Regions from separate parts of the Quatrionicoccus australiensis genome, predicted to be linked through region 2. Evidence: riboswitches for the same ligand, from Rfam matches in the RefSeq annotation. Region 2 holds a riboswitch; the other holds the start of a gene.
The links. Region 2 has a riboswitch for S-adenosylhomocysteine ahead of metH (methionine synthase). Riboswitches for the same ligand answer to the same signal wherever they lie in the genome.

Region 1: linked by a shared signal. The riboswitch ahead of ahcY (adenosylhomocysteinase) and the one ahead of metH (methionine synthase) in region 2 are both predicted to bind S-adenosylhomocysteine.

The regions. Positions count from the first base shown of each region.
Region 1 is NZ_CP075188.1:177,476-192,536, reverse strand. It holds gene KI612_RS00935 (STAS domain-containing protein) at 1-859, opposite strand, end outside; gene KI612_RS00930 (metal ABC transporter permease) at 998-1,762, opposite strand; gene KI612_RS00925 (ABC transporter ATP-binding protein) at 1,752-2,330, opposite strand; gene KI612_RS00920 (metal ABC transporter substrate-binding protein) at 2,327-3,223, opposite strand; gene KI612_RS00915 (TonB-dependent receptor) at 3,233-4,606, opposite strand; gene KI612_RS00910 (hypothetical protein) at 4,703-4,984, opposite strand; gene KI612_RS00905 (class I SAM-dependent rRNA methyltransferase) at 4,994-6,187, opposite strand; gene KI612_RS00900 (hypothetical protein) at 6,296-6,448, opposite strand; gene xerC (tyrosine recombinase XerC) at 6,584-7,486, opposite strand; gene KI612_RS00890 (DUF484 family protein) at 7,483-8,154, opposite strand; gene dapF (diaminopimelate epimerase) at 8,151-8,981, opposite strand; gene KI612_RS00880 (GNAT family N-acetyltransferase) at 9,041-9,544, opposite strand; gene KI612_RS00875 (lysophospholipid acyltransferase family protein) at 9,541-10,416, opposite strand; gene KI612_RS00870 (lysophospholipid acyltransferase family protein) at 10,413-11,270, opposite strand; gene metK (methionine adenosyltransferase) at 11,429-12,592, shown strand; gene KI612_RS19805 (methionine adenosyltransferase domain-containing protein) at 12,601-12,729, shown strand; gene KI612_RS00860 (HD-GYP domain-containing protein) at 12,966-14,171, shown strand; S-adenosyl-L-homocysteine riboswitch at 14,192-14,253, shown strand; gene ahcY (adenosylhomocysteinase) at 14,335-15,061, shown strand, end outside.
Region 2 is NZ_CP075188.1:41,018-56,078, reverse strand. It holds gene KI612_RS00240 (ammonium transporter) at 1-1,027, opposite strand, end outside; gene glnK (P-II family nitrogen regulator) at 1,040-1,378, opposite strand; gene KI612_RS00230 (TorF family putative porin) at 1,461-2,243, opposite strand; gene KI612_RS00225 (accessory factor UbiK family protein) at 2,490-2,729, shown strand; gene KI612_RS00220 (YifB family Mg chelatase-like AAA ATPase) at 2,733-4,226, shown strand; gene KI612_RS00215 (multidrug effflux MFS transporter) at 4,219-5,415, shown strand; gene bamE (outer membrane protein assembly factor BamE domain-containing protein) at 5,412-5,906, shown strand; S-adenosyl-L-homocysteine riboswitch at 5,956-6,023, shown strand; gene metH (methionine synthase) at 6,093-9,755, shown strand; gene KI612_RS00200 (AraC family transcriptional regulator) at 9,820-10,686, opposite strand; gene KI612_RS00195 (HAD family hydrolase) at 10,871-11,527, shown strand; gene murB (UDP-N-acetylmuramate dehydrogenase) at 11,532-12,545, shown strand; gene KI612_RS00185 (N-acetylmuramoyl-L-alanine amidase family protein) at 12,496-13,230, opposite strand; gene KI612_RS00180 (hypothetical protein) at 13,337-13,906, shown strand; gene KI612_RS00175 (DUF1840 domain-containing protein) at 13,921-14,247, opposite strand; gene KI612_RS00170 (methyltransferase domain-containing protein) at 14,324-14,974, shown strand; gene KI612_RS00165 (ROK family protein) at 14,978-15,061, shown strand, end outside.

The DNA of each region.
Region 1 (15,061 bases), 140 kb from region 2:
ACGATGGCGGCGACAATTCGAAGGTGACGGCATAGTCGACCGCGCGTTCTTCGAAGGCCTCCTGCGTACCGTGCCGCTGCAGCAGTTCGAGCAACAGCAGCCAGGACGGTGCATGCACCGCCTCGCCCACCTGCAGCCGGTCATTTAGCCGCCGCTGGAAGGCCTCCGGCTGGAGCAGCGTGATCGCCACGCCATTTTTGCGGGCACTGGCCAGCAGAGTGGCCAAACGCCCGGCGACTTCGTCATCGCAACCGATCAGTTTGCCGCAGTCCACCATGGCCGCCTGCTTGCGGGCAATCAGATCGGCCAGTTCGGCGAGCGGCGCGATGCACTCATCGGTCAACACGCCCTGCAGGGTAAAAAGCTTGGCGCCTTCCTCGGTCGTGGTCACGACCGGCTGCTCGAGACGCCAGGCGGGCGGCGAGGTTTCACAGGCCTCGGCGAATTCGACACCGAATTTGTCGAAGGCAGCACGGTCGCCAACAATCTGCAGCAGATCGAACAACAGTTGCCAGAAACGCTTGCCCTCGCTGCCCGGATAGGCGCGGATCAGAACTTCGAGCAGGGAACGCGCGGCGGCATCCTGACCGTTGGCGAAGAGCACGACGGCCTGTTCGAGATCGGCCTGCAAGGGATCAAGGTCGTGATCGACGTCAATCGCCATGACGCTCGAATCGGTGAAGTCACGATCAAACTCGGCCATCGTGAAATCCAGATCGTCGTCGACGGCCAGCGGCTTGGCTGGCTTTTCCGGCATGGCAGTCTGGGCTGGTGCGGAATTCTGCTTGGCCACGGCAGCAGGCAATTCACTGGCCGTGAATTCCAGATCATCGAGCGGCGGCAGTGCTATGTCAGGCAAAGCCTCCTTCGGCAACTCCACCGGCGCCTTGGGACGAGCCGCCGGCCGCTCCGGCATTTTTTGGGGTTGCTTCTTGAAAAAGGAAAAGACCATAACTGCTCCGCACACAGAACCAGTGTTTTAGCACGCCGCCGAATGTCATGCAATCACCAGGCCGACAGTGATTAACACAAGAGCCAGCATTGGTCCGAATGGCTGGTCCAGCACCAGTGCGCCGAGGAAAGCGGCAACATAGGCCAGTACGCCGATCAGCACGGCCAGGAGCAGCCCCTTGCGCCAGTTCGCCGCCCGCCGGAAGGCGAGCCAGGGCGGGATGAAGACCAGGGCGAAAGCGCCCATCACACCCAGACTCATGGTCGCCAGCGCCAGTGCCAGCGCAGCCAGCACGTCGAAGCCACTCTGGATCGGCCAGGCCTGCAAACCACGCACCCGGAAAAAATCGGGGTAAAGATGGGCCAGCAGCAAGTGCTGCGACAACAGGCGCAATACCAGTAAAGCCACGCCGGCAAACAGGCTGACCAGCCACAGCTGCAGGCTGTCGGCGAAATAGAGCTGACCGTCGAACAAGGCATGCCCGAGGCGCTCCGCGCTCGGCTGGTTGGCGGCAACCAGCACCGCGACGGCCCAGCCCCCGAGCAGCAGGAGCGCATAACTCGCCCCGCCGGCCAGACGGCGAGCAAAAAAACGCTTGCCAGCACCGACCACGGTTGCCGCTCCCAAGCCCCCCAGAGCCGGGGGCAAAGCGGCGACCAGGGCCAGCAAGGCGCCGGCTGCCGCAACGTGCGAATAGGCGAGCGCCGCCAGCCATTCGTCGCGCAGGCGCAGGTAGCAACCGAGCAAGGGCAGCAGCACGGCCAGGACCAGCCCGGTCAGGAAAGGAACCAGGAAAAGCTCATGCCACATCGCTGGCTCCCAACACGACGACGCGATCGCAGACATCGGCGACGAAGGCCGCGTCGTGGCTGACCACGACGATGCCGGCGCCGGTTTTGGCCCGTTCACGCAGGTGGACCGTCAGGTGCGCGACACCGGCCGCATCGAGATTGTTGGTCGGCTCGTCGAGCAGCACCAGATCGGCCGGCGCCTGCAGGATGGCCCACAAGGCGAGATAGTGACGCTGGCCACCGGAAAGGCGGTCGAGGCGCAGGTCGAGACGCTCGCCCAGCCAGGGCGGCAGACCGTCCGGCGTGGCGCCGGTCAGGGCGAGCAGTTCGCGCGCCGAAACCGGCAGGCCGAGCAGCGGCGGCACGTCCTGCGTTTGCAGGGCGAGGCGCAGGCCGGGTGCCAGTTCGAGGCGACCGGCAAAACGCGTCGCACGGCCGGCAAAAACCGCGAGCGCCGTGCTCTTGCCGACGCCGTTCGGCCCGGTCAGGCCGACCACTTCACCGGCCCCGACCGAGAAATCAAAGGGTCTGGTGGCCGGCTGTTCCCAGCCGGCCACCAGACCTTGTGCATCGAGCAACAGACTCAATGCAGGCCTTTCAGCAAACGTTGCACGGTATCGTCGAACAACCCGAACAAGTCTTTCGCTTCCGGCGTGCCGCCGACGGTATAGGGCAACAACACGGCCGGGATACCGGCTTTGCCGGCAATCCACTGGCTTGGACCATCCTGCTGGTAGGCCGCACGCAGGACCATCTTCGCCGGCGTCGCCTGCTGGCGGGCGAGCAGGCTGGTCAGGTGGCCGCTGGTCGGCTCGATGCCCGGCTTCGGCTCAAGGGCACCGAGTTCGCGCATGCCCAGCCAGTTCTCCAGATAGACGAAAGAACGGTGATGCACCAGCACGCCGACGCCGCGCAAGGGTGCCGACTCCTTCTCCCAGCGCGCCATGGCGACTTGCCACTTGCCGGCAAAAGTCTTGAAACCGGCCCGATAGGTCGCGGCCTGAGCCGGATCGAGCTCGGCCATGCGCGCCGTCAGCGCTTCGCCGACCTTGAGCACGTTGCGCGGATCGAGATGGATGTGCGGATTGCCGGCAGCGTGCACGTCACCATGTGCCCGGTCGAGGACAGTCGGCACTTCCAGGCGGTTGACCCAGGCCGAGGCCTCGAAATAACCGGGCTGCGATGGCTGGATCGCGGCGTTGCCGGAATCGCGCAGCACCAGCGGCAGCCAGCCAATTTCCAGATCGGCGCCGGCGGCAACGACCAGATTGGCCTGGCGCGCCTGCGCCAGCAGCGAAGGCTTGGCCTCGATCCGGTGCGGGTCCTGGAAGGCGGTGGTTGCGGCGTAAACCTGCACCTTGTCGCCACCGATCTCGCGCGCCAGCGCCGCCCATTCCGGCACCGTGGCAAAGACCTTGAGATCAGCCTGCGCCGGCAGTGCGGCCAGGGTCAAAAGCAGGATTGCAAACAGCTTGTTCATCGTCGGCTCCTAGAACTTGTGGGCACCGTGGGCGCCGAGACTCATGATGTACTGCAGGGTCCACTGGTTGTCGGTGATCCCCGCCATCGACTTGTCCTGGGCGTACTGCAGGCGGACGCGCGAAAACTCGCTCCAGCTGTAATCGACCATGGCCGTGGTTTTCTTCGGTTTGTAGGCGTCGACCGCCAGGTTGGCCGCATTCAGGCCGAAATCGCGCGTACCGCTGTCGAGCTGCTCGTAACGCAGACCGGCCCGCCATTCGGGAGTGAATTGGTAAACACCCTGCGTATACCAGCCGGACTGACGCGTGCGGTAGCTGCTTTCAACGGCGACATTGCACAGGCTGGCAGCATCATCCGAGCTGCAATTCAGCGCGCCCTTCTCCTGGCGCGAGAAATACTCGCCCTGGAACTTGAAGTTCTGGTATTTCGGATTGCCGTTCGGCGCCCATTTCCAGACGAAATCGGCCAGCCAGGTCGTCGAGTCGCCAGTGAAGGCACCCTGCGCCGCCACGCCGCCGAGATCGGTGAACTCGGCGCTCCGTTCGCTGGCCTTGGTCTTCAGCCAGGACAGGCCGACCCGCCAATTGTTCGAAACCCCCAGATCGTCGCCGACATGCACATACAGCGCCGAACCGCCGGCGCCGTTGCGATTGCGGTCGGTCCCCGGGAAGTTCGCGCCACGCCCGACTTCGGCGCCGAACTCGACGAACAGCGGCGTCGGTGCCAGCCATTTGAGCTGCACACCATCCTGGGCGTAGCTGTCACCGAACATCGCCTGGTACATCAGCGGTGCATCGGCAAAATCGCGGGCATGCGGATGCTGCTCGTTGAGGTAGCCAATGCCCGAGCGGAAGCGCCCGCCCTTGAGGCCGACACCGTGGCCGATCGCCAGCGACTGGAACCAGGCTTCCTCGACTTCGGCTTCGCCGCCGGCCAGGGCGACGATGGCCTGACCGCGCCAGTAGGGATCGATATTGGCGGCAAGCACCAGCTCGGTTTCGTCAGCCGAAAAGCCGCGCGCATTGGCCCCCTCGACCTCGGTCGGGAAGAAGCCGGTGATGCCGCGATTGGCGATGTCCTTGGAACGGCGCACCTTGCCCTGCAGAATCAGCGACACCTCGGGATTGAAGGCATTGGCCGCGGACTGGGCCGCCGGAGCGGCGACGACGGGCGCAGCGGCGCTCTGGGCGCTCTGGGCGCTCTGGGCCGTCCGGCTTTCCGCTTCGGCAAGTTTGTTCTCGAGCGCGGCAATGCGCTGCTCGTAGCTTTTCTTCATATCGGCGATCTGGGCGCGGATGGCGGCCAGATCTGCGTCGCTGCCAGCCGCCTGGGCCGCGCAGGACGCGGCAAGCAAGGCAGCCATGGCAAAGGACTTTTGCATGGGAATTCTCCTGAAAATGCACGGTTGCGACCGGCGTCAGCGCTTGTCGGCAAAGACAGGCGCGTCAGACGGTCGACGCTTCAAAAAGGGCAGTTTTCAGGCAGCAGGAGGATCGCGCTGGCGGGCCAGCGGCGAGGGGAAAGCCGTACGCGCATGCGAGTGCAGCGCTTCCGGAACGAGACAGGCAGCCACCACCGGCGGCAGAACCGCCAGCGATGGCAGCGCCGCCCCCAGGTCGTGTGCCGCCAGGCAGAGTTCGCAGGCATGCGCCGGCAGCGTCCCTTCCTTGCCCGCGGCATGCTCGACGGCATGCGCCCCCGCCGCCAGTTGGGCGAAGCAGAGGACAACAACGAGAAGGAGATGGCGCAGCGGATTCAAGATGGCAACTTAATCGACCTGGACGAGCAGACCTTTGAGATATTCGCCTTCCGGAAAGTTCAACGCGACCGGGTGGTCAGCCGCACCGGCCAGGCGGCGCACGATGCGCGCCTCGCGTCCGGCGTCGTGCGCCGCACCGGCAACGATCTTCTGGAACAGTTCGAGGCCGATACCGCCCGAACAGGAATAGGTCATCAGCAGGCCGCCCGGCTTCAACAGCTTGAAACCGAAGACATTGATGTCCTTGTAGGCCTTGGCGGCGCGCTCGGCGTGCGAGGCGGAGGGCGCAAACTTGGGCGGATCGAGCACGATCAGGTCGAACTGACGGCCTTCCTTTTTGAAATCGCGCAAGGCCTGGAAGACGTCGGCTTCCTGCCAGTGCGCGCGTTCGGCCGGCAATTGCGGATTGAGCGCCAGATTGGCCTTGCCCTGCGCCAGGGCCGGGCCGGAGGAATCGATCGAGAGCACGCTGGCGGCACCGCCGGCCAGCGCCTGCAGCGAGAAACCGGCGGTGTAGCAGAAACAGTTCAGGACGTCCTTGCCGGCCGCGAGCTGGCCGAGCAGCGCACGGTTGTCGCGCTGATCGAGATAGAAACCGGTTTTGTGCCCGCCGACGACGTCGACCGCCAGGCGCACGCCATTCTCGTCGATGGACAGCGGTGTCGCCGGCGCTTCGCCATACAGCCAGCCGGTGGTTGGCTCCAGGCCTTCCATGCCGCGCACGTCGGAATCGGAGCGCTCATAGACGCGGGCGCAGCCGGTCGCCTTGACCAGACCGGCAACGATGGCGTTGCGCCACTTGTCGGCACCGGCCGAGGTGAGCTGGACGACGATGGTGTCGCCGTACTGGTCGGCGATGACGCCGGGCAGGCCGTCCGATTCGGCATGGATCAGGCGCAGGCCCTGCTGGCCGCGCAACTCGGGCAAGGCGCGACGGCGTTCAACGGCGCTCGCGACACGGCGCTTGAAGAAGGCGTCGTCGATCGACTCTTCGGCATCGAAAGTCCAGAAGCGGGCACGAATCTGCGATTTCGGGCTGTAGGCGGCGCGCCCGAGCGGGCGCAGGTTATCAGCCAGCACCTCGACCGTATCGCCGGGGCGGGCACGCCCTTCGAGGCGACCGACCGAGCCGGCGAACACCCAGGGATGATGCTGCTTGAACGCCGAACGTTCCTTGCCCGGCATCAGGATCAGTTGAGCCATAAGATTTTTCCGCCTTGTCGCGCCACGAAGCCGGCAAAAAGCGGCTTCACAATGAAAGAAGCCCCGGCTGCCTTGCGGCAACCGGGGCTCGAAATACGGTACAGCAGCTTAAGCGCCCAGTGCCTTGCGGTTACGAGCGTGGCATTCGGCAGCGTAGATGACCTTGAATGCGGTCTTGCCGTCGCCCTTGAACAGACGCTTGGCAGACTTGGAAATGCTGCGGCGCTCGAGGGAAGAGCGGCGGGTGCGATTGATAGCCATGACTAACTCCTTGATTCCGGCGAATTTTCAAAACCGTGAATCATAGAGGTAGACAGCCCGCAGGTCAATTGAAGCCGGATTTTCCTGCTTTTTTAGCGGTCGACCGCCTGCCACAGGCGATTTTGCCAGCCCGGATCAGGGCTTGCGCTTGGCCCGCGGATGCGCCGCATCGTAGGTTCGCGCCAGATGCTGGAAGTCGAGATGCGTATAAACCTGGGTCGACGCGATGCTGGCATGACCGAGCATTTCCTGCACCGCGCGCAGGTCGCCGGAGGACTGCAGCACATGCGAGGCGAACGAATGGCGCAGCATGTGCGGATGCACGTGGCGCGGCAGACCGAGCTGCACGGCACGCTTGGCCAGGCGATCCTCGATCACGCGATGACTGATCCGCCGGCCGCGCTGGCCAACGAACAAGGCCACCTCATCGGCACCGGCCAGTTGGTCGCGCACCTCGGCCCAGGCCGCCAGCGCCCGCTGCGCCATGCGCCCGACCGGCACGATGCGCGCCTTGCTGCGCTTGCCGAGCACCCTGACCTCGCCTTCGTGCAGGATGGAATCGAGCGCATCGCGGTCGAGCGCGGCCAGCTCGGCCAGACGCAGGCCGGAGGAATAGAACAGTTCGAACATCGCCGTATCGCGCGCCGCCAGCAGCGGATCGTCGTCGGCGAAAGGCTCGAGCAGGCGATTGACCTCATCGACCGACAAGGCCTTGGGCAACAGTTTGGGTGACTTCGGGGAACGCACGCCCTCGCACGGATTGGCCGGCACTGCGCCATGCCTGCCGAGCCAGGCGAAAAAGCCGCGCCAGGCCGACAGGGTGCGAGCCAGCGAGCGACCGCCCAGGCCTTGCGCGTGCATTTGGCCAATGAAGCGGCGAATCTGCTGGCCGTGCAATTCGGCGAGCGGCATTTCACCGGCCGCGCTCAGCAACTTGTCGAGATCGCGCCGGTAATTGCTGATCGTGTGCGGCGATAACCGGCGCTGCTCGGCCAGCTCGGCCAGCCAGGCAGCAACGGCGTCAGCCGCCTGACTCACAGAACGCTCTTGGTCACCCGGGCCAGCGCGGCCGAGACCATCTCGCCCAGACGTTCGAGATAGAGCGTGCCCATGTCGGCGTAAAAGCGCTGGGCTTCCTCGCTGCCCAGCGCGATCATGCCGATCGTGCCGCCACCGTTGCGCAGCGCGATCAGCGCCTGCGAACGGATGTGGTTGGCGTGCTCGCCGAACCACGAGGCCGTGCCGAAACCGGCGGTCGAGCCGCAATACGGCCGCCCCAGCGTTTCGGCAAAAACCTGCAACTCCTCGCTGACCGCAGCGAATTCCGGCAGATCATCGATATCGGCCGGCTTGTTCCACAGACGCAAGGCAACATGCGGCACCGAGAAATCGTCACGCAGGTGAAAATTGAGCAAATGGATGACCGCCTGGAAGGTTTCCGCGGCGACCAGGCCGACCGCCAGGCGATGCACCTTTTCGCTGATCGCGTCGTTTTCTTCGCCAAAGGCGATCAACTCGGCCAGCTTGCTTTCCGACTGGCGATTCTTCTCGCGCAGCGTCAGCATCTGCCGTTCGGCCAGCGAAATCGCCCGCCCGCCGTGCGGATGCGGCACGAAAATCTGCGCCACCAGATCGGCGTACTGCTCGAAGAAACCGGGATTGTTCTTCAGGTAATCGGCAACTTCTTCCGGGAACAGCGCGCTCATAATTCGATTTCTCCAGTGAATACAGTCATCGCCGGGCCGGTCATCAGGACCGGACGGCCGGGGCCGCCCCAGGCGATATTGAGGTCGCCGCCGCGCGTCGTGACGCGCACCGGCGAGTCGAGCAGGCCGCGGCGGATACCGGTGACCACGGCGGCGCAAGCGCCGGTGCCGCAAGCCAGCGTTTCGCCGGAACCGCGCTCGAAAACGCGCAGCTTGATCGCATGCCGGTCGACAACCTGCATGAAACCGGCGTTAACGCGTTGCGGGAATTGTTCGTGGTTTTCGATCAACGGACCGTGTTGACCGACCGGCGCCGTGTCTACGCTATCGACGACCTGTACGGCGTGCGGATTGCCCATCGAGACGACGCTGATTTCCAGCGTTTCGTCGGCCACATCGAGGTTGTAGATGACCACGTCCTCGTCGTGCAGGAAGGGAATCTCGGCCGGCAGGAAGCGCGGCTCGCCCATGTCCACGGTGACGCTGCCGTTCGCCTCGAGGCGCGGCGTAATGATGCCGCGCTTCGTCTCGACCTTGATCTCGCGCTTGTCGGTCAGGCCTTGCTCATGCACGAAACGCACGAAGCAGCGCGCGCCGTTGCCGCACTGCTCGACCTCGCTGCCGTCGGCATTGAAGATGCGGTAGCGGAAATCGACGCCGGCCTGGCCAGGCGCTTCGACAAGCAGGATCTGGTCGCAGCCGACACCGAAATTGCGGTCGGCCAGATAGCGCAGTTGTTCCGGCGTCAGGGAAACCGCCTGGCGGACGCCATCAAGGACAACGAAATCGTTGCCCAAACCATGCATTTTCGAGAATTTGAGCTTCACAAGCTGCTCCGTTGATTAATTAAAAAAGAATAACAGAGGCAGCAAGTTACCTCAAATTCTTAAAGTTTTTTCTCCATGATGAAATCGTCCATCACGAAGCCGCGGCCAATGTCGTCAACAATCGTTTCGCGCACGACGAAACCGTATTTCTTGTACGAACCGATCGCTTTTTCGTTGCGTTTGTTGACCGCCAGGATGACGCAGGGGTAACCCAGCTTTCTTGCCCGCTGTGCGACGTGCTCGATCAATTGGCCGCCAACGCCCTTGCGCTGCACATCCGGATGAATGTAGAGCTTGTCGAGCTTGAACTCGCCCTTGTAGATCTCGCTGAAGGCGAAGCCGACCCGGCGCCCGTCCTGGAAGGCCTGGTCCAGCCATTTGTCGGCATCTTCAAGATCATCGTACAGGCGCTCATGCCCGTAGCGCTGCTCGAGCATGAAGTCGATCTGGTCCTGGGTGATGATGCCCGGGTAGGTGGCTTGCCAGATTTCACGCGCCAACGACGAGATGGCCGGCACGTCGGGTGGCGTGACGGGACGAATTTCGATGTTCAGGCTGTTCATTTGTAAAACCTCTGTTCTCCGGGCGGCCGGGTCTTGAAGCGTTTATGCACCCAGAAATACTGCTCCGGCATGCGCAGCACCTGGCTTTCAATATACTGATTCACGTACAACGTATCGGCCTCAACGCTTTCACGTGGAAAATCCGTCCACGGCGGACTGATCTCGACCTCGTAACCATCTTCGACCTGGCGCGTGATTGCAGTCACCACGCGGGCACCGGTCAGGCGAACCAGACGCGAGACACCGGTGATGGTAGCTGCCGGAACGCCGAAAAAGGGCACGAAGATCGACTCCTTGGGGCCGTAATCCATATCGGTAAAATAATACAGCGGATAGCCCGCCTTGATCGCCTTGATGATCTTGCGCATGCCGTCCTGACGCGACAGCTGGATGCCTTCCTTGAAGCGCTTGCGGCCGTTCTGCATGACCCGCTCGAACACCTTGTTCTTCTGCTGCGAGTAGATGTTGCAGCCCTCGACATCCATGGTGATGCGCGTCGCCCCCGCATCGAGCCCGACGAAGTGGGCAGAAAGCAGGATGGTCGGCGCACCGCAGGAATCGGTAAGATGCTCCAGACCATGCACGCGGATGATGCGCTTCAGCCGCTCCGGCGATGCCCACCAGCCCAGGGTGCGATCAAGCACGGATTGGGCAAGGGCAATGAAATGGCGACGGGCGATGTCTTCGCGCTCGGCTTCCGTCTTTTCCGGGAAACACAGGCGCAGGTTGATCAGTGCGACATTGCGCCGTTCATGTCCGAAAGCATAGAGCAGTTTGCCCAACCCGCGGCCGATCAGGCGCAGGACAGGCAGGGGCAACCAGTGCAACAGCCAGAGGAAACCAAGAAGAAGATAGGTAAAGCCAGCCCTCATTGTGAAATCCCTTGTCGTTCTGGCGGCGCTTCGGCACCGGCAGGACGTTTGTAACGGTTATAGCCCCAGAGATATTGCTCCGGGCACTGGCGCACCAGGTGCTCGACCTCGGAATTTATCTGCTGCGCACGGTTGACCGTATCACCGGTGAGCTCAGTTTGCGGCGGTGCAAAATGAACGCGATAACCGCGCCCATCCGGCAGTCGCTCGCCCCAGGTCATCAGCGTCGTCGCCGCGGTTTCGGTCAGGCGGGCGGCCAGCGTCATCGTATAGGCCGGGCGACCGAAGAAATCCAGCCAGACACCTTCGCCGGTCTTCGGTGCCTGGTCGGGCAGCAAACCAACCGCCTGGCCACGTTTGAGTGCCTTGATCAGCGAACGGACGCCGGACAGATCAGCCGGTGCCAGGTGCAGTTGTTCGCGCTGGCGGCCGGTCTCGATCAGGTACTGGAAACTGGCATTTTTCGGTGGTCGATAGAGCACGGTGATCGGAAAGTGCGACGACAGATACTGGGCCGTAATCTCGAAACAACCGAGATGCGGCGTCAGGAAAACGATGCCTTTGCCGCTCGCCCTGGCTGCCTCGACATGCGTCCAGCCGACGACCTCGACCACCTGCTCGCAAGCCTCATCCAGCGTCCGCATCCAGATGCGCGACAACTCCAGCATCTGCTTGCCGGACTCGGCGGCCGCCGCCAGACGCAAAGCCGGATCCATGCCGGCCTGGGCGAGATTCTCGCGCAAGTGCCGGCGATAGGTCGGCGACAACCAGTAGGCCAGGCGCCCAAGGGCCCCACCCAGCACATGCACCAGCCACAACGGCAGCCAGCCGAGAAAACGGAAGATAGAAACCATGCTGCTCCGGGGGTTGAAACCTGCCGAGAAAAGTTTAGTATTATCCGTTCGCCGAGTTAAAGAGACAACTTGCGGGGCGACTAATAAATACCGCTAAAGCGTCGCCCGCTCGTGGTCCGAAGCCGGTAACGCCGGACCAAGGACCGAATGGAGTAGCCATGAGCGAGTATTTCTTTACCTCGGAATCTGTTTCCGAAGGTCATCCGGACAAGGTTTCCGACCAGATTTCCGATGCCATCCTCGATGCCATCCTGGCCCAGGACAAGCATTCCCGCGTTGCTGCCGAAACCCTGTGCAACACCGGCCTGGTTGTCCTGGCCGGTGAAATCACCACCAACGCCAACGTCGATTACATCCAGGTTGCCCGCGACACCATCAAGCGCATCGGCTACGACAATACCGAATACGGCATCGACTACAAAGGCTGCGCCGTGCTCGTCGCCTACGACAAGCAGAGCCCGGACATCGCCCAGGGCGTGGACAAGGCCTACGACGACAATCTCAATCAGGGCGCCGGCGACCAGGGCCTGATGTTCGGCTACGCCTGCGACGAAACCCCGTCGCTGATGCCGCTGCCGATCTACCTGTCGCACCGCCTCGTCGAGCGCCAGGCCATGCTGCGCAAGGATGGCCGCCTGCCGTGGGCGCGTCCGGATGCCAAGTCGCAGGTCACCATCAAGTACGTCGATGGCAAACCCTACTGCATTGACACCGTCGTGCTGTCCACCCAGCACTCGCCGGACATCAGCCTGGAAGACCTGCGCGAATCGACCATCGAACAGATCATCAAGCCGGTGTTGCCGAAAGAACTGATCAAGGGCGACATCAAGTTCCTGGTCAACCCGACCGGCCGCTTCGTTGTCGGCGGCCCGCAGGGCGACTGCGGCCTGACCGGCCGCAAGATCATCGTCGACACCTATGGCGGGGCCGCGCCGCACGGCGGTGGCGCCTTCTCCGGCAAGGATCCGTCCAAGGTTGACCGCTCCGCTGCCTACGCCACCCGCTACGTCGCCAAGAACATTGTCGCCGCCGGTCTGGCCTCGCGCTGCCTGGTGCAGGTTTCCTACGCCATCGGCGTCGCCGAACCGACCTCGATCATGGTCGAAACCTACGGCACCGGCAAAGTCAGCAACGAAACCCTGACCGCACTGATCCGCAAGCACTTCGACCTGCGCCCGAAGGGCATCGTTAACATGCTTGACCTGCTGCGCCCGATCTACCAGAAAACCGCCGCCTACGGCCACTTCGGCCGCGACGAACCGGAATTCACCTGGGAGGCGACGGATCGCGCGGCAGTGCTGCGCAACGACGCCGGGCTGTAAGCGCCAGCTTGCTTGACCTGCTGCGCCCGATCTACCAGAAAACCGCCGCCTACGGCCACTTCGGCCGCGACGAACCGGAATTCACCTGGGAGGCGACGGATCGCGCGGCAGTGCTGCGCAACGACGCCGGGCTGTAAGCGCCAGCTTGCAGCCCTGGCGAAGCCGCGAATCTTCGCCGGATGAGGCTAACCTGGCCGCTCGCCGGCCAGGTTAAGGCACATTGTGCCGGCCGAAGCCAACTCGACGGATCGCGCGGCAGTGCTGCGCAACGACGCCGGGCTGTAAGCACGAAGAGCACAACTGGCGAGGCCAGCATTCTCGCCGCATACAAAAAGGGAGCTACGGCTCCCTTTTTTCGTTAAAATTAACAAATATGCTCAAAAAAATCTCCGTTGAACATGTTCGTCTCGGCATGCACCTGCAGGCATTCTGCGGCGCCTGGCTGGACCATCCGTTCTGGCGGACCAAGTTTGTTCTGACCGATCCGAAAGACATCGCCCTGATCCAGGAAAGCCAGATCAAGGAAGTCTGGATCAACCTGGCCAAGGGTCTGGACATCGAACCCGGCGAAGAAAGTGGCAATCTGGAGGCGTCGACCGCCGAGGAAATCCCGGCCCCGCCACCGGAAAGCGTTGCCAAAACCTCCTTCAACGATGAAGTAAAGCGCGCGGCAAAAATCTGCGCACGCGGCAAGGAAGCCGTTGTCTCGATGTTCCAGGAAGCACGCATGGGCAAGGCGATCGAGGCCGAAGCGGCGGCACCGCTGGTTGAAGAAATTTCCAATTCGGTGATGCGCAACCCGGGCGCCCTGATCAGCCTGGCCCGTCTGAAGACCTCCGACGATTACACCTACATGCACTCGGTCGCCGTCTGCGCCCTGATGATTGCACTCTCTCGCCAGCTTGGCCTGAGTGAGGAACAGACCCGCGACGCCGGCATGGCGGGCCTGCTGCACGACCTTGGCAAGGCGCTGATTCCCAATGAAATACTGAGCAAGCCCGGCAAGCTGACCGATGCCGAATTCGCCATCATCAAGACCCACCCGGCTGAAGGTCACAAGCTTCTGCTCTCAGGCCAGGGCATCAGCGACGTGGTCAAGGATGTCTGCCTGCATCACCATGAAAAGGTTGATGGCAGCGGTTATCCCAAAGCACTGAATGGCGAGACACTGAGCCTGTTCGCCAAGATGGGTGCAGTCTGCGACGTCTATGACGCGATCACCTCGAACCGCCCGTACAAGGCGGGCTGGGACCCGGCCGAATCGATCAAGCGCATGGCCGAATGGAAAGGCCATTTCGACCCGCAAGTCTTCCAGGCCTTCGTCAAGAGCCTGGGCATCTACCCGATCGGTTCGCTGGTTCGCCTGGAATCGGGCAAGCTCGGCGTTGTTACCGAGCAAGGCGAGCAGTCGCTGCTCAAGCCCAGGGTCAAAGTTTTCTTTTCGACCAGATCGCAGGCCTACATCAAACCCGAAACCATTGATCTGGCGCGCAGTGCCGAGAAAATTGCCGGCCGCGAGGATGCCGAAAAATGGGGTATCAAGGATGTTGACCGCTACTGGGCTGCCGAAACAGCCTGAAAGCGGTTTATAATCCGCAACCTACCGAGGGGCGCTGCAGGAGATTTCTCCCAGGCTCGGTTTAAAACGGCGCTCACTGATCAACCCTGCCGGGCGCAGGGGGCCGCCGGTGAGCAACAACGCCGTTATTCCCCTCCCCGTCACAGTTATTTAGGAGCTTACTGTGGCTGAATTCAAAGACTACGTTATTGCCGATCTTTCCCTTGCCGACTGGGGTCGCAAGGAAATCCTCATTGCCGAAGGCGAAATGCCCGGCCTGATGGCCATTCGCGAAGAATTCGCGAAGACCCAGCCGCTCAAGGGCGCGCGCATCACCGGTTCGCTGCACATGACCATCCAGACCGCCGTGCTGATCGAGACGCTGACCGCGCTCGGCGCCGAAGTCCGCTGGGCTTCCTGCAACATCTTCTCGACGCAGGATCACGCTGCCGCTGCGATCGCCGCGCAGAACATCCCGGTCTTCGCCGTCAAGGGCGAAACCCTCGTTGATTACTGGGATTACACGCACCGCATCTTCGAATGGGCCGATGGCGGTTATTCGAACATGATCCTCGACGACGGCGGCGATGCCACCCTGCTGCTGCATCTCGGCGCCCGTGCCGAGAAGGACATCTCGATTCTGGCCAAGCCGGGTTCGGAAGAAGAAACCATCCTGTTCGCCGCCATCAAGGCCAAGCTGGCTGTCGATCCGACCTGGTATTCCGTGCGTCTGGCCCAGATCAAGGGCGTCACCGAAGAAACCACCACCGGCGTGCATCGCCTGTACCAGATGCATGCGCGCGGCGAACTCAAGTTCCCCGGCATCAACGTCAATGACTCGGTGACCAAGTCCAAGTTTGACAACCTCTACGGCTGCCGCGAATCGCTGGTCGACGGCATCAAGCGCGCCA
Region 2 (15,061 bases):
CCAGCATCGACGGCTTGCCCTTGAGCATCCATTCGGCAAACATCCAGGACAGCGCGGCAGCAGCCGTGGCAACCCAGGTATTGACCATGGCCAGAGCAGCACCACCGGAAGCTTCGAGAGCGGAGCCGGCGTTGAAACCGAACCAGCCGAACCACAGCAGGGAAGCACCGATCATCGTGAAGGTCAGGGAGTGCGGAGCCATCGAGACATTGCCCAGGCCGGTGCGCTTGCCAACCATGTAGGCACCGACCAGACCGGCAACAGCAGCGTTGATATGCACGACGGTACCGCCGGCGAAATCAAGTGCGCCCTTCTGGAACAGGAAGCCAGCGGTCTTGCCAGCAGCTTCGCCAGCAGCAGCATCGATGTAGGCATCAGGACCCGCCCAGTACCAGACCATGTGAGCCATCGGGATGTAGGACAGCGTGAACCAGATCACCATGAAGACCAGCACGGCAGCAAACTTGGCACGTTCGGCAAAGGCACCGACGATCAGGCCGCAGGTAATGGCGGCGAAGGCGCCCTGGAAGACCACGAAGGTCAGTTCGGAGATGGCGACACCCTTGGAGAAGGTCGCACCCAGCGAATCCGGCGTGACGCCCTTCAGGAAGAGCTTGTCGAGTACGCCAAAGAACTCGTTGCCTTCGGTGAAGGCTGCGGAGTAGCCATAAACCACCCAGAGCAGCGAGATCAGCGAGAAGGTCACGAAAACCTGCATCAGCACCGACAGCATGTTCTTGGTACGGACCAGACCGCCGTAGAACAGCGCCAGACCGGGAATGGACATCAGGATGACCAGCGCGGCACAAACCATGATCCAGCCGTTGTCGGCCTTGCTCAGGACCGGTGCGGCAGCAGGGGCAGCTTCAGCGGCAGGGGCAGCCTCGGCAGCCGGAGCTGCGGCGGCGGGAGCAGCAGCGGCCGGAGCCGTGACTGCTTCGGCCGGAGCGGCCTTTTCTTCAGCCCAGGTCGGCGCGGCAAAACCGACGGCGCCGAGCAGGGCGAGCATTGCAAATAGGCGTTTCATTGCGCGATCTCCTTACAGGGCATCGGTACCGGTTTCACCGGTACGGATACGAATGACTTGTTCGAGTTCGAAGACAAAAATCTTGCCGTCACCGATCTTGCCGGTGCTGGCGGATTTTTCGATGGCTTCGATGACCTGGTCGAGTTGCTCGCTCTTCACGGCAGCCTCGATTTTGACCTTCGGCAGGAAATCGACGACATATTCAGCACCCCGATACAGCTCGGTGTGCCCTTTTTGCCGGCCGAAACCCTTCACTTCAGTGACCGTGATGCCTTGCACGCCAATGGCGGAAAGCGCCTCACGCACTTCGTCAAGCTTGAACGGCTTGATGATGGCGGTAACGAATTTCATGAGTAGTTCCTCACAAGGGTTGATATTGGTTGCTTCCCCGCCAGCGCCGGCCGGGTCACCGGCGGGGAAGTTTTAAAGCGGATTAGAAAGTCTTGGTGATCGAGGCAGCAAGAACCTGCTTGCCGGCATTCTTGCCAGAGAAGTTGTAGTCGCCGTTCAGAAGCTTATGATCGGCATCGGTCGCGGTGTAAGCCAGACCAACCACAGCGAAGCCAAAGTCCTTGGTCACGCCCAGCTTGATGTCGTTGTAGCTGGCAAAACTGTTGTTCTTGACGTTCTGATGGCCAATGTGGGCGATCACATTCAGGGTTTCATCGATCGGATAGGTCATGGTCAGGTCGATGTAATCACTGCCCTTACTCTTGTTTTCGCTGCTCGTACCGCCCCAGCCGATGAAGCTGGTCAGTGCGCGGTTGTACTTCAGGGTGAAGTACTTCCAGGAGCCGGAAATGTAGGCTTCGGTCGTGTTGGCAGTAACCAATGCACCTGTGCTGGTAGTGAAATCACCCGGGTAGAAATAGCGAATGGCACCAACGTCATAGCTGAAGTCACCGATCGCGCCCTTGTACCCAGCGTAGAGGTCGAGTTCGATGTTGTTGTCTTTTTGATAGACGAAATCGCGACGATTCACCCATTCAATGGAAGAAGCCCAGGTACCGACATAAATACCGCTCGAGTGAGCATAATCGACACCACCCTGGATGGCGGGCTGATGCTGGCTCTGCGTAATACCGCGGAAAACGTAGTTGGTCACGGCGCCGATGTTGGCGGTGAAGGTATGCTCGGCCGGGGCAGCGGCTTCTTCAGCGAAAGCCGGAGCGGCGAAAGCACCAACCAGTGCCAGAGCGATCAGGGATTTTTTCATTATTTCTCTCCTACAGTACAGTTTGAATAGCATTGAATAAAAGATGTGCCGAACAGAAATAGCACGAGGCGTGCCAGGTGATTTTCTCAATAAAAATCATGCATTTGCAACTGGCATCAGGGAATCAGCACCAAGTTGACGCACCAAATTCGTGCGGTTACAGATTGTCACGCACCACATACGAGCGGCATTCCAAAATGAGTGCAACATGCGCTGTGATAAACTGGGATTCTACGGAGGAAAGTCATGCTAGACCCCAAAACCCTTGAAGATTTCGGCGCCAAAATCAGCGCGCTGCTCGCCAATTCACCCGCCCGGGATATTGAAAAGAATGCCAAGGCCGTAATCAGTGGCCTGCTCGGCAAGCTGGACCTGGTGACCCGCGAAGAGTTCGATGTGCAGGCCCAGGTGCTGGCCCGGACCCGCGAAAAGCTGAAAGAACTGGAAGCCCGCATCGAAGCGCTGGAAAAGGCAGGTCAGGCTTAAGACATGGCACTGGCCGTCGCTCACAGTCGCGGACTTGACGGCCTCAACGCACCTCCGGTTCTGGTCGAGGTGCATATTGCCAGCGGCCTGCCCAGCTTCACGCTGGTCGGCCTGCCCGATACCGAAGTCAAGGAAGCGCGCGACCGCGTGCGCGCCGCCATTCTCAATTCTGGCTTCGAGTTTCCCGCCAAGCGCATCACTGTCAATCTCGCACCAGCCGACCTGCCCAAGGAGTCCGGGCGTTTCGACCTGCCGATCGCACTGGGCATTCTCGCGGCAAGCGGTCAAGCCCCCGCCAAGGTACTGGCCGATCATGAGTTTGCCGGCGAGTTGTCGCTCTCCGGCGAACTGCGTCCGATTCGCGGCGCGCTGGCCATGGCCCTGCAGACCGCCGGCAATGGCAAGGCTTTCATCCTGCCCGAGGCAAGCGCCCGGGAAGCAGCCCTGACCGGGGCCGACAATATTCTTGCCGCCAACTCCCTGCTCGAAGTCTGTGCCCATCTGGCCGGGCAGCAAATGCTCGCGGCAGCACCAGCGGTCGACAGTGAAAAACCGCCGGTTTTCCCCGACCTTGCCGAGGTCCGCGGCCAACATCAGGCCAAGCGCGCGCTCGAAGTTGCGGCGGCCGGCGGCCATTCCCTGATGATGATCGGCCCGCCCGGCTCCGGCAAATCCATGCTCGCGGCCCGCCTGCCCGGCCTGATGCCGCCGCTGGAGATTGAAGCGGCACGCGCTTCGGCGGCCGTGCTGTCGCTGGCCGGGCAGTTTCGCCCCGAATCGTTCGGCATCCGGCCCTATCGCCAGCCGCACCACACCGCCTCGGCCGTCGCGCTGGTCGGTGGCGGCAATCCGCCGCGTCCGGGTGAAATCAGCCTGGCGCACCAGGGCATTCTCTTCCTTGACGAGATCCCGGAATTCGACCGAAAAGTGCTGGAAACCCTGCGTGAACCGCTGGAAACCGGCCGCATCCATATTGCCAGAGCTGCCCGTCATGCCGAATTTCCGGCCGAATTCCAGCTGGTCGCCGCAATGAATCCATGTCCTTGCGGCTTTCATGGCCACAGCAATGGCAAATGCCGCTGCACGCCCGACCAGATTGCCCGCTACAAAGGCCGTCTGTCCGGACCTTTCCTGGATCGCATCGACATCCTGATCGAAGTCCCGGCCCTGCCGGCCGAGGCGCTGAGCGGCAAGAGCGATGGCGAAACATCGGCCAGCGTACGCCAGCGGGTCGAACCGGCGGCCACCCGGCAATACGAGCGCCAGCACAAACCGAATGCCCGGCTCACGGCCGGCGAGGTCGAAGTGCACTGCGTGCCGGACGACGCCGGCAGCAATCTGCTCAAGCAGGCGATTACCCGCCTCGATCTCTCTGCGCGTGCCTGGCACCGCATTCTCAAGGTCGCCCGCACCATTGCCGATCTGGCCGGCAGCGAACGAATCCTCGCCCCGCATGTCGGAGAAGCCATTCAGTATCGGCGTCTCACCCATGACTAAAGCCCGTCCCGCACCACGCGGCATAGCAATGTTGCTGGCCGCGCTCTCGGCGCTCGGCCCGTTTTCCATCGACACCTACCTGCCGTCCTTTCACGAGATCGGCGAAAAACTGCACGCGACACCGCTGCAGGTGCAGCAGACACTCTCTGTCTACCTGCTGGCCTTTGCCATGATGACCCTGTGGCACGGCGCAATTTCAGACCGCTTTGGCCGCCGCCGGGTGATTCTTGCCGCACTCGGCCTGTTCGGACTGGCCTCGGTTGGCTGCCTGGTCGCCACCAGCATCGAGCAGCTATGGTTCTGGCGCGCCATGCAGGGCGTTACGGCCGGTGCCGGCATCGTCATCAGCCGCGCCATCGTGCGCGACCTGTTCGACGGCCCGCCGGCGCAGCGCCTGATGTCGCAGATCACCATGATGTTCGCACTCGCCCCGGCCATCGCACCGGTCATCGGCGGCTGGCTGCAGACCTTTTTCGGCTGGCGCTCGATTTTTGCCTTTCTGGTGCTGTCGACCGCTGCGCTCGGCTTCGCCTGCTGGAAACTGCTGCCGGAAACCCTGCCGCCGGAAAAACGCCAGTCGCTGCAGCCCGCCTACCTCGGCCGCAGCTATTTCAAGGTCTTGACCTCGCCGCGCTTCCTGTTTGCCTGCGCCGCGCTGTCGCTCAATTTCCTCGGTTTCTTCATCTACGTGCTGTCGGCGCCGACTTTCCTGATGAAACACCTTGGTGTTCCGGAAACCGGCTTCCTCTGGCTGTTCGGCCCGGCGATGAGCGGCCTGATGGGTGGTGCCTGGTTGTCCGGACGCCTGGCCGGCAAGCGTTCGCCGGAAAAGACCATAGGCCTCGGCTATCTCCTGATGGTCAGCGCCGCCATTTTCAATGTCAGTCTCAATCTCGCCCTGCCGCCCGGCCTGCCGTGGAGCGTCATGCCGATCTTCGTCTACACGCTGGGCATGTCGCTGGCGATGCCCAGCCTGACGCTGCTCGCCCTCGATCCCTTCCCCGAACAACGCGGTCTCGCCGCGTCCTGTCAGACCTTTTTCCAGTCCGGCGCCAACAGCATCGCCGCCGGCCTGATCGTGCCGCTGCTCTGGGGTTCGACCCTGACCCTGTCGCTCGGCATGGCCGGCCTGCTCAGCCTTGGTGGCCTGGGCGCTTTCGCTCACCGCAAATGGAGACGCAAGAAATGAAAATCCCCGCCTGGATCAGCGCCGTGTTCGCCGCCATCGGCGCAGCCCTGCTGCCCGCCTGCGACGCGGTCAACCTGCCCGAGATCAAGCCGGGCATCACCACCGCCGCCGAAGTCCGTTCGCGCATGGGCAACCCGGCTTACGAGTTCGGCAACGACGACGGCAGCGTCACCTGGGAATACAACCGCCAGCCGAACGGTACGAGCTGCTACATGATCACCATCGGCAGCGACCAGATCGTCCGCACAATGGAGCAGGTCCTGACCCCGGCCAATCTTGCGAAGATCCGCGACGGCATGACTCGCGCCGAAGTTCGCCGTCTGATCGGCGCCCCGGGCTCCAAGGTGGTGTTCGACAATCTCGGCGAAGACATCTGGGAATGGCGCATCGCCGGCGTCACCCCGATGGAGGAAACCTACTTCATGGTGCATTTCGACCTGGCTTCCGGCGGCGTCAAGAAGACCTCACAGCGCGTCGCAACGAAAGGCTAGATAAATCAAGGCACTTGGCAGGCCGGGCGGCGGCCGGTAAACTAGCGCCTCTGCCAAGGAGCGCTGCGACCCTGCACTGGGGCCAGGCTTGGCAATGATCAACGGCGCTCGCAAACCCAGCCGGTTTGTGGCGCCTTTTTTTCGGCTCCCTCCGGCGTGTTTTTTGTTTCGCCGAGGTAATCCATGATCCAAGCCGACCGTACTGCCGAACTCCAATCCCTGCTCCAGCAGCGCCTGCTCGTCCTCGACGGCGCCATGGGCACGATGATCCAGCACCATGGACTACAGGAAGCGGACTACCGCGGCGAGCGCCTCAAGGATCACCCGCACGACCTCAAGGGCAACAACGACCTGCTGCTGCTGACCCAGCCGCAGATCATCAGCGGCATCCATCGTGCCTACCTCGAAGCTGGCGCCGACATTCTCGAGACCTGCACCTTCAACTCGACCGCCGTCTCGCAGGCCGATTACAACCTGACCGAGCTGGTCTATGAGCTGAATTTCGAGGGCGCCCGCATCGCCCGCGAGCTGTGCGACGAATTCACCGCCGCCAACCCGGCCAAGCCGCGCTTCGTCGCCGGCGTACTCGGCCCGACCAGCCGCACCGCCTCGATCTCGCCGGACGTCAACGACCCCGGCTACCGCAACGTCACTTTCGACGAACTGGTCGCCAATTACCTCGAAGCCATCACCGGCCTGGTCGATGGCGGCGCCGACATCCTGCTCGTCGAAACCGTGTTCGACACGCTCAATGCCAAGGCTGCGCTGTTCGCCATCGAAAGCTTCTTCGAGCAGACCGGCCGGCGTTGGCCGGTGATGATCTCGGGCACGATCACCGACGCGTCCGGCCGCACGCTGTCCGGCCAGACCGCCGAGGCTTTTTGGAACTCGCTGAGCCACATCCGGCCGCTCTCCTTCGGCCTCAACTGCGCGCTCGGCGCCAATGAATTGCGCCAGTACGTCGAAGAGCTGTCGCGTGTTTGCGACTGCTTCGTTTCCGCCCACCCGAACGCCGGCCTGCCCAATGCCTTCGGCGGCTATGACGAAACACCGGAAATGCTCGCCGACGAGATCGAGAGCTGGGCCAAGACCGGCATCGTCAATATCGTTGGCGGCTGTTGCGGCACCTCACCCGATCACATCCGCGTCATCGCCGAACGCGTCACAGCGGTCACCCCGCGCAAAGTGCCGGAAATCGAGAAGAAGCTGCGCCTGTCCGGGCTGGAGCCGTTCAATGTCGGCGCTGACTCGCTCTATGTGAACGTCGGCGAGCGCACCAACGTCACCGGTTCGAAAGCCTTCGCCCGGATGATTCTCGAAGGCCGCTTCGACGACGCCCTGGCCGTTGCCCGCCAGCAGGTCGAAAACGGCGCGCAGGTCATCGACATCAACATGGACGAGGCGATGCTCGACTCGATCGCTGCGATGGATCGTTTCCTCAAGCTGATTGCTTCGGAACCGGACATCTCGCGCGTGCCGATCATGATCGACTCGTCGAAATGGGAAGTCATCGAAGCCGGCCTCAAGTGCATCCAGGGCAAGGGCATCGTCAATTCGATCTCGATGAAGGAAGGCGAAGCCAAGTTCATCGAACAGGCAAAGCTCGCCCGCCGCTACGGCGCCGCCGTCATCGTCATGGCTTTCGACGAAAAGGGCCAGGCCGACACCTACGCGCGCAAGACCGAGATCTGCCAGCGCGCCTACGAACTGCTGCTGAGCATTGGCTTCCCGGCCGAAGACATCATCTTCGACCCAAACATCTTCGCGATTGCGACGGGGATTCCCGAGCACGACAACTACGCCGTCGATTTCATCGAGTCGGTGCGCTGGATCAAGCAGAACCTGCCGCACGCGCACATTTCCGGCGGCGTCTCCAATGTGTCGTTTTCTTTCCGCGGCAACGACGCCGTGCGCGAAGCGATCCACACCGTATTCCTCTACCACGCGATCCAGGCCGGCATGACCATGGGCATCGTCAATGCCGGCATGCTCGGTGTCTATGACGATCTGGAACCGGTGCTGCGCGACAAGGTCGAGGACGTCGTGCTCAACCGCAATCCCGGCGCCGGCGAGGCGCTGGTCGATTTCGCCCAGACCGTCAAGGAAGGCAAGGCCAAGGATTCCGGCCCGGATCTTTCTTGGCGCGAACAGTCGGTCGAGAAGCGTCTGGAACACGCGCTGATCAAGGGCATCACCGACTTCGTTGTGGCCGATACCGAGGAAGTCCGCGCCAAGCTCGAAAGTGAAGGCAAGCCGCCGCTTTCCGTCATCGAAGGGCCGCTGATGAACGGCATGAACGTGGTCGGCGACCTGTTCGGCGCCGGCAAGATGTTCCTGCCGCAGGTCGTCAAGTCGGCGCGTGTGATGAAACAGGCGGTCGCCCACCTGCTGCCCTACATCGAAGCGGAAAAGACCCGCACCGGTCTGGGCAGCAAGGGCAAGATCCTGATGGCCACGGTCAAGGGCGACGTGCACGACATCGGCAAGAACATTGTCGGCGTCGTGCTCGGCTGCAATGGCTACGACGTCGTCGACCTCGGCGTCATGGTCTCCTGCGACAACATCCTCAAGGCGGCGCTCGAGCATCGCGTCGACATCATCGGCCTGTCCGGCCTGATCACGCCCTCACTCGAGGAAATGGCTCACGTCGCCAGCGAGATGCAGCGCCTGAACATGAAGCAGCCGCTGCTGATCGGCGGCGCCACGACCAGCCGCGCCCATACCGCGATCAAGATCGCCCCCAATACCGAAGGCGCCGTGGTCTACGTGCCGGACGCCTCGCGTGCCGTCGGCGTCGCCACCAAGCTGCTTTCCGCCGACCAGCGCGACGGCTACATGGCCGAAATCGTCGCTGAATACGAAACCGTGCGTGCCGAACACGCCGGCCGCAAGGGCGCCACCATGGTCACGCTGGCCGAAGCCCGCACCAACCGTTTCACGTGGAACGAAACTTATACGCCGGTCAAACCGCAACAGCCCGGCCGCCACACGCTGACGCTGGACCTGGAAAAGCTGGTGCCCTACATCGACTGGTCGCCCTTCTTCCAGAGCTGGGACCTGGCCGGCCGCTACCCGGCCATCCTGCAAAACGACGTGGTCGGCGAAACCGCCCGCCAGTTGTTTGCCGATGCGCAAGCCATGCTGAGCAAAATCGTCAGCGAGAAGTGGTTGACCGCCAAGGCGGTGTTCGGCCTTTACCCGGCGCGCGGCGACAACGAAGACATCATCATCTACAGCGATGAAAGCCGCACGACCGAGCTGACCCGCTGGGTCGGCCTGCGCCAGCAGCACAAGCAGCCGAAGGGCCGTTTCAATGTCGCGCTCGCCGATTATGTCGGGGCAGAAGACTACGTCGGCGCCTTCGCCGTCACTGCCGGTCTGGGCATTGATGAACGCGTCGCCGCCTTCGAAAAAGCCAACGACGACTACTCGGCAATCATGCTCAAGTCGCTCGCCGACCGTTTCGCCGAAGCCGCTGCCGAATGGCTGCACGCCGAAGTACGCACTCACTACTGGGGCTACGCCAGCGACGAGAAGCTCGACAACGACGCACTGATCAACGAGCAATACAAGGGCATCCGCCCTGCCCCCGGCTACCCGGCCTGCCCGGACCACACCGCCAAACGCGAACTGTTCGCCCTGCTCGATGCCCCGAACACGGCCGGCATGCAACTCACCGAATCCTGCGCGATGACGCCGGCAGCGGCGGTGTCCGGCTTCTACATCGGACATCCGGCAGCGACCTATTTTGCGATTCCGAAGATTGGCCGGGATCAGTTGGAAGATTGGGCGGCACGCAAGGGCATGTCCCTCAAGGACGCCGAGTACTGGCTGGCGCCGCTGCTCTGATCCGGGACTTGCAGCAAAAATGGCCTCGCATGCGAGGCCATTTTTCCGTCGGCTTGATGCAGCGCTACTTCAACGGCAGGTAGATATCCGTCACCAGATCGGCCTCGGCCGTTTCCGGCAGCAGATTCAGGTAATGGAAATAGAGCGGGAAGTCGCGCAGTTCCTCACCGCTCTCCGGTGGCCACTCGCGGTAAAGCGGGTAGATGCTTTCGCCGATCCGGGTATGCGAACCGCAGTGCCGCACCCGCGCGCAACGCCCGCCGGGAATGCACTTGTTGAGCACGCCCTGCGCATTGGGCGGTACCTCGGCCAGCACTTCGCCGGCGATGTCGAAACGGAACTGATCCGGCTCCGTCGTATCGGGATTGTCGTAGACAATGCCGAAACTCCGGCTGCTCTGTTTGGGTGACAGACCGCTTTGCTGGCGCCAGGCGATGAACTCACCGACCGATTCGTTGACGCGCTCGGGCGGGCCGCGATGTTCGCGCACCGCGAGCAAGGTCGTTGTGAAATTGACGATTTCAACCTGCATGTTTCTCTTCCTTTCCGGAATGCGGAATCGATAGCGCTCGTGCCACGACACCCAGTCCGGCGCCCGCCTGAATGCGGAGGGCGACTTGCCGAAGGTGTTCCTGAAAGCGCGGGAAAACGATTCCGGGTTTTCAAAGCCGGTATCCAGCGCGATGTCGATCACCTTCCGCCGCCGGTTCAAGGCGAGCTGGTAACTGGCCCGCCGCAGCCGCAACAGGAGGACGTAACGCCCGACACTGGTCCCGACAAACTCGGCGAATTGCCGATGGAAATGAAATTTGGAGAAATTCGCGACCTGGCTCAGTTGCTCCACGCCCAGGCTCTCGTGGAGATGGGCCTCGATGTAATCAAGGACCCGGTCCAATCGTGCCGCATACGCTGTTGCCCTGGCTTCGCTCATTGTTCTTCCTCTATCCATGGCCAGCACTATGCGCGACACGGCAGATGAAATCCTGACTCGGATTGCTCACTATGTGCAAACTCCCGATCTAAGGATTGATAGATGCAGGAATGCTGGCGGGGATTATCACCGAATGCCTCAACGCGGGCGATAATTGCGCCTCCGCCAACCGTCACTAGCCGCCATGCCTCGCCACCCGCACATCCTTTTCGATCTCGACGGCACCCTGATCGACTCCGCCCCCGCCATCCTGGCCAGTTTTCGCGAGGCCTTCGCGCGGACCGGCATTGCGCCGGCGCGGAGCATCGACGACAGCGTGATCGGGCCGCCGCTCGTGGAAACCCTGCAACTGCTGTCGGGCAGCGATGATCCGGCCCTGGTCGCGGAGCTGGCCGAAGCCTTCAAGGCGAGTTACGACAGCGAGGGCTACAAGGCGACGGCCGCCTTTGCCGGGGTCGGCGAATTGCTCGCCGAGCTGGCCGGTGCCGGGCTGACGCTGTCGATTGCCACTAACAAGCGCATCCACCCGACCCGGCTGATCCTTGAGCATCTCGGCTGGAGCGGGCATTTCGCCCATGTTTATTCCCTCGACCTGTTCACGCCGCGCCTCCCCGACAAGGCGGCGATGATCGCCCGGCTGCTCGCCGACCAGAACATCGCCCGGGAGCAGGCGATCTACATCGGCGACCGCAGCGAGGACGGCGAGTCGGCGGACGCCAACGGCCTGCCCTTCATCGCCGTGACCTGGGGTTACGGCAGCCTGACTGCCGGCGAGATGCGCGCCGGCTGGCGGGCGGCGGCGCAGCCGGAAGCGCTGGGCGCGCTGCTGCTTGGCGAATGAGCGCATGAAGCTCGCCACCGCCGTCGACCTGACGCCCTTCAATACCCTCGCCCTGCCTGGCAAGGCGGCACGCTACCTGAAAATCACCGATCCGGCGCAGTTGACCGATCCGGCACTGAAAGACGGGCCGCGCTTCATCCTCGGCGGCGGCAGCAACCTCGTGCTGACCGGCGATTTCGCCGGCCTGCTGCTGCACATGGCGATCCCCGGCAAGCGCTTGTTGCAGGAAGACAAAGATGCCTGGTACATCGAAGCCGGCGCCGGCGAGAACTGGCACGACTTCGTGCAATGGACGCTGCATCAGGGCTGGCCCGGCCTGGAAAATCTCAGCCTGATTCCCGGCACGGTCGGCGCCGCGCCGATCCAGAATATCGGCGCCTACGGACTGGAAGTCGGCGAATGTTTCCATTCATTGACCGCCTGGGATTTTGAAAAGCAGGAATTTACGACCGTCGACCGTCTGGCCTGCCGCTTCGCCTACCGCGACAGCCTGTTCAAGCAGCAAGGCTGGCATTTGACCGGCCGGATGGCGATCATTTCAGTGGTTTTCCGCCTGGCGAAAGCCTGGCAGCCCAATATCCGCTATGCCGATGTGGCGCAGGAGCTGGCCGCGCGCGAGATCGCCGCACCGACGCCGCAGGAAATCGCCAACGCCATCATTGCCGTGCGTCAGCGCAAGCTGCCCGACCCGGCGCAGATCCCGAATACCGGCAGCTTCTTCCACAACCCGGTGGTCAGCGCTGCAGAAGCCGAGCGGCTGGCCAGCACCTACCCGAATCTGCCGCGTTATCCGCAGCCCGATGGCCGGGTCAAGCTGGCCGCCGGCTGGCTGATCGAACAGGCCGGCTGGAAGGGGAAAAACCTCGGGCCGGTCGGCATGTATGAAAAACAGGCGCTGGTCCTGGTCAACCGCGGCGGCGCCACCGGCGACGACGTCAAACGCACCATGGCCGCCGTGCAGGCCGAGGTCAGGGCGCGCTTTGCGGTGGATCTGACGCCGGAGCCGATATTTCTTTGACCGACAGGCAGGCGGCGATGCCGGTCGCCACGACGTCGGCCATCAAGGTCTGACGCTCGGGATCGAGCAGCTCAAGCTCTTCGTCACGGTGCTTGATGACCCCGGCCTCGAAAAGCACGGCCGGCAAGGTCGTGCGGTACAAAACCACGAGATTGTCGTAATACCAGACACCGTTTTCAGCATCGGCCGGCTTGTGTTTGCGGCCATGCCAGGGCGTCGGTACGAAACCGGCCCGGCGTAGCTGGCTGCCGATCGCCGAAGCGCAGCGCAGGCTGGTTTCCAGGTCGGGATTCTGCTGTGACACGAATATGCCGTAGCCGCGTTTGACGTCGGTATGGGTACGCTCGACGCCCTCCCAGACCCAGGGCTTGAGCCAGGCTTCGCTGATCGAGTCGTGGTGGATGGAGATGAAGAAGTCGCTGCCTTTCGCCTGCTCCGGGCGGGCACTCAGGCTGCCGATATCGCCGGCAAAGTTGATTTCGCGGACCGCCAGCGTCTTCTCGCGCAAGGCCTTGGCCAGAACCCGGGCCAGCACGCCGTTGAATTCGAATTCGGCGCGGCCGCGCGCGCTGAGCGCGCCGGTATCCTTGTTGCCGTGCCCCACATCGACTGCCACCAGGGGCGCCGCAGCGGCAGCGGTCGACAGGCCAAAAAAGCAAAAAACCGGAAGAAAACGATAGTTCATCAGGCAATTATCGTGGCAAAACGTGCGTTTTCGACAGCGGCGGGCTGGAATTCGCGATGGCGCTTGCGCTATAGTTTGCCGAACCACCAGAGGACAAACGCCAAGAATGAGCAACAAGATCACCACCCAACGTGGCTCGACCGCCCACAGCCCCGACCTGAACTGGAGCCAGGTCCGCGAAACCGTGCTGATGCTCGAACTGGCCGCCGTCCAGATCGAAGCGGCAATGAAGGACAGCAATGCTTCGGTCGAAGTGCTGACCGACTCCTTCACGACCATGGCCGGCTACATGCGGACCATCTCCGATACCGTCGAAACCCTGCCCGACGATGGTTCGGTCGGCGAAGCCAAGAAGAATCTCGGCGGCATCTCGGAACACGTCTCGAGCATGGTGCATCAGGCGATCATCGCTTTCCAGTTTTACGACAAGCTGGTGCAGCGCCTCGCCCACGTCGGCATCAGTCTGGGCGACCTGAGCGATCTGGTCGGTGACACCGGGCGCCTGTTCAATCCGGGCGAATGGGTCGCACTGCAGTCAAAGATCAAGTGCAAGTACACGACCCGCGAGGAAATCGCGATGTTCGAGGCGGTCATGCAGGGCATGCCGGTGCAGGAAGCAATCGATCATTTCATGGCGGAAATGAAGGACAAGAACGACGATATCGAACTCTTCTGAGCACCGGCCGGACGTCAGAAGGCGTTCGGTGCTTCCCAGATGATGTTCGCGTCCGGACCGGAACGACCGGTGCGGTCGAGCATTTCAATCAATGGCCAGGCACGCGTGCCGAGGGCAATGACCGGCGGCTTGGTCTTGTCGCGCTCTTCTTCATCTTCCTCGGGCGGCTTGCCGGCCCGTGCCACCGCCTGGCGCAAAGCCTCGGCAGCAAGCGGCATTTCCTCCCGCGTGAAGGTGCCACGCGCGGTCGTCTCCTTGCCGATTGCTTCCAGCAAAATCTTCGCCGTTTCGGCAAACATCAGGACTTCGCCTGTTTCACTCGATACAAATCTAACCAGCATATTTACTTCCTTTGACCATCCGGGTTGTCAGAGCACCCGGCCATCGTGCACAATGAACTCAAGGGAGAGATAAAGCATGAGTACACATAGTACCGTCAATCCGATGGAGCCAGGCACCGACGAGCTCGAACGCTTCGCGCTGGAAGAGTGCGTCAAACGCCATCGCTTCGACAACCGGGTATCGGTACTGATCATGCCGGCAGGTCATTGCGAACTGGCTACCGAGTTTGCCCGCCTCGGCGCCCAGGTCACGGTCGCCGACAACGAGGCGCGGCGCCAGGACATCAATGGCCGCATCCTCGCCGCCAGCATGATCAACGAAATCAGCTTCGCTCCCTGCACCCTGCCGCAGCCGCCGGAAAACTCGCCCGGCGAGCCCTTCGACATCATCATCGTACGGCGCAGCCTGTGCGGCCTGCCTTACGCCGAAGCCCGCCAGGTCGTCCGCGAATTGCTGCAAAAGCTGCGCATCGGCGGCAAGCTCTACGTCTCCATTCTTGGCCTGCACTCCGAACTGAGCGAGGGCTACGCCTGCTACGACGAGGATGTCGAAGCCCGCTTCTGCGAGCTGGCACCGCCGATGGTCAAGAAATACGGCATCAAGGGTCCGGTCTGTCTGTATTCCGAACGCAATCTTTTCATGCTGCTCCTGGAAGCCGGCGGCAGCGTGCTGCGCACCCTGACCACCACCTACGGCAACGTCAAGGGCATCGCTGTCCGGGTCTGAGCCTTGCGTCTCGGCATCGACCTCGGCGGCACCAAGATCGAGATCATCGCGCTCGCCGCTGATGGTCACGAACTGCTGCGCCGGCGT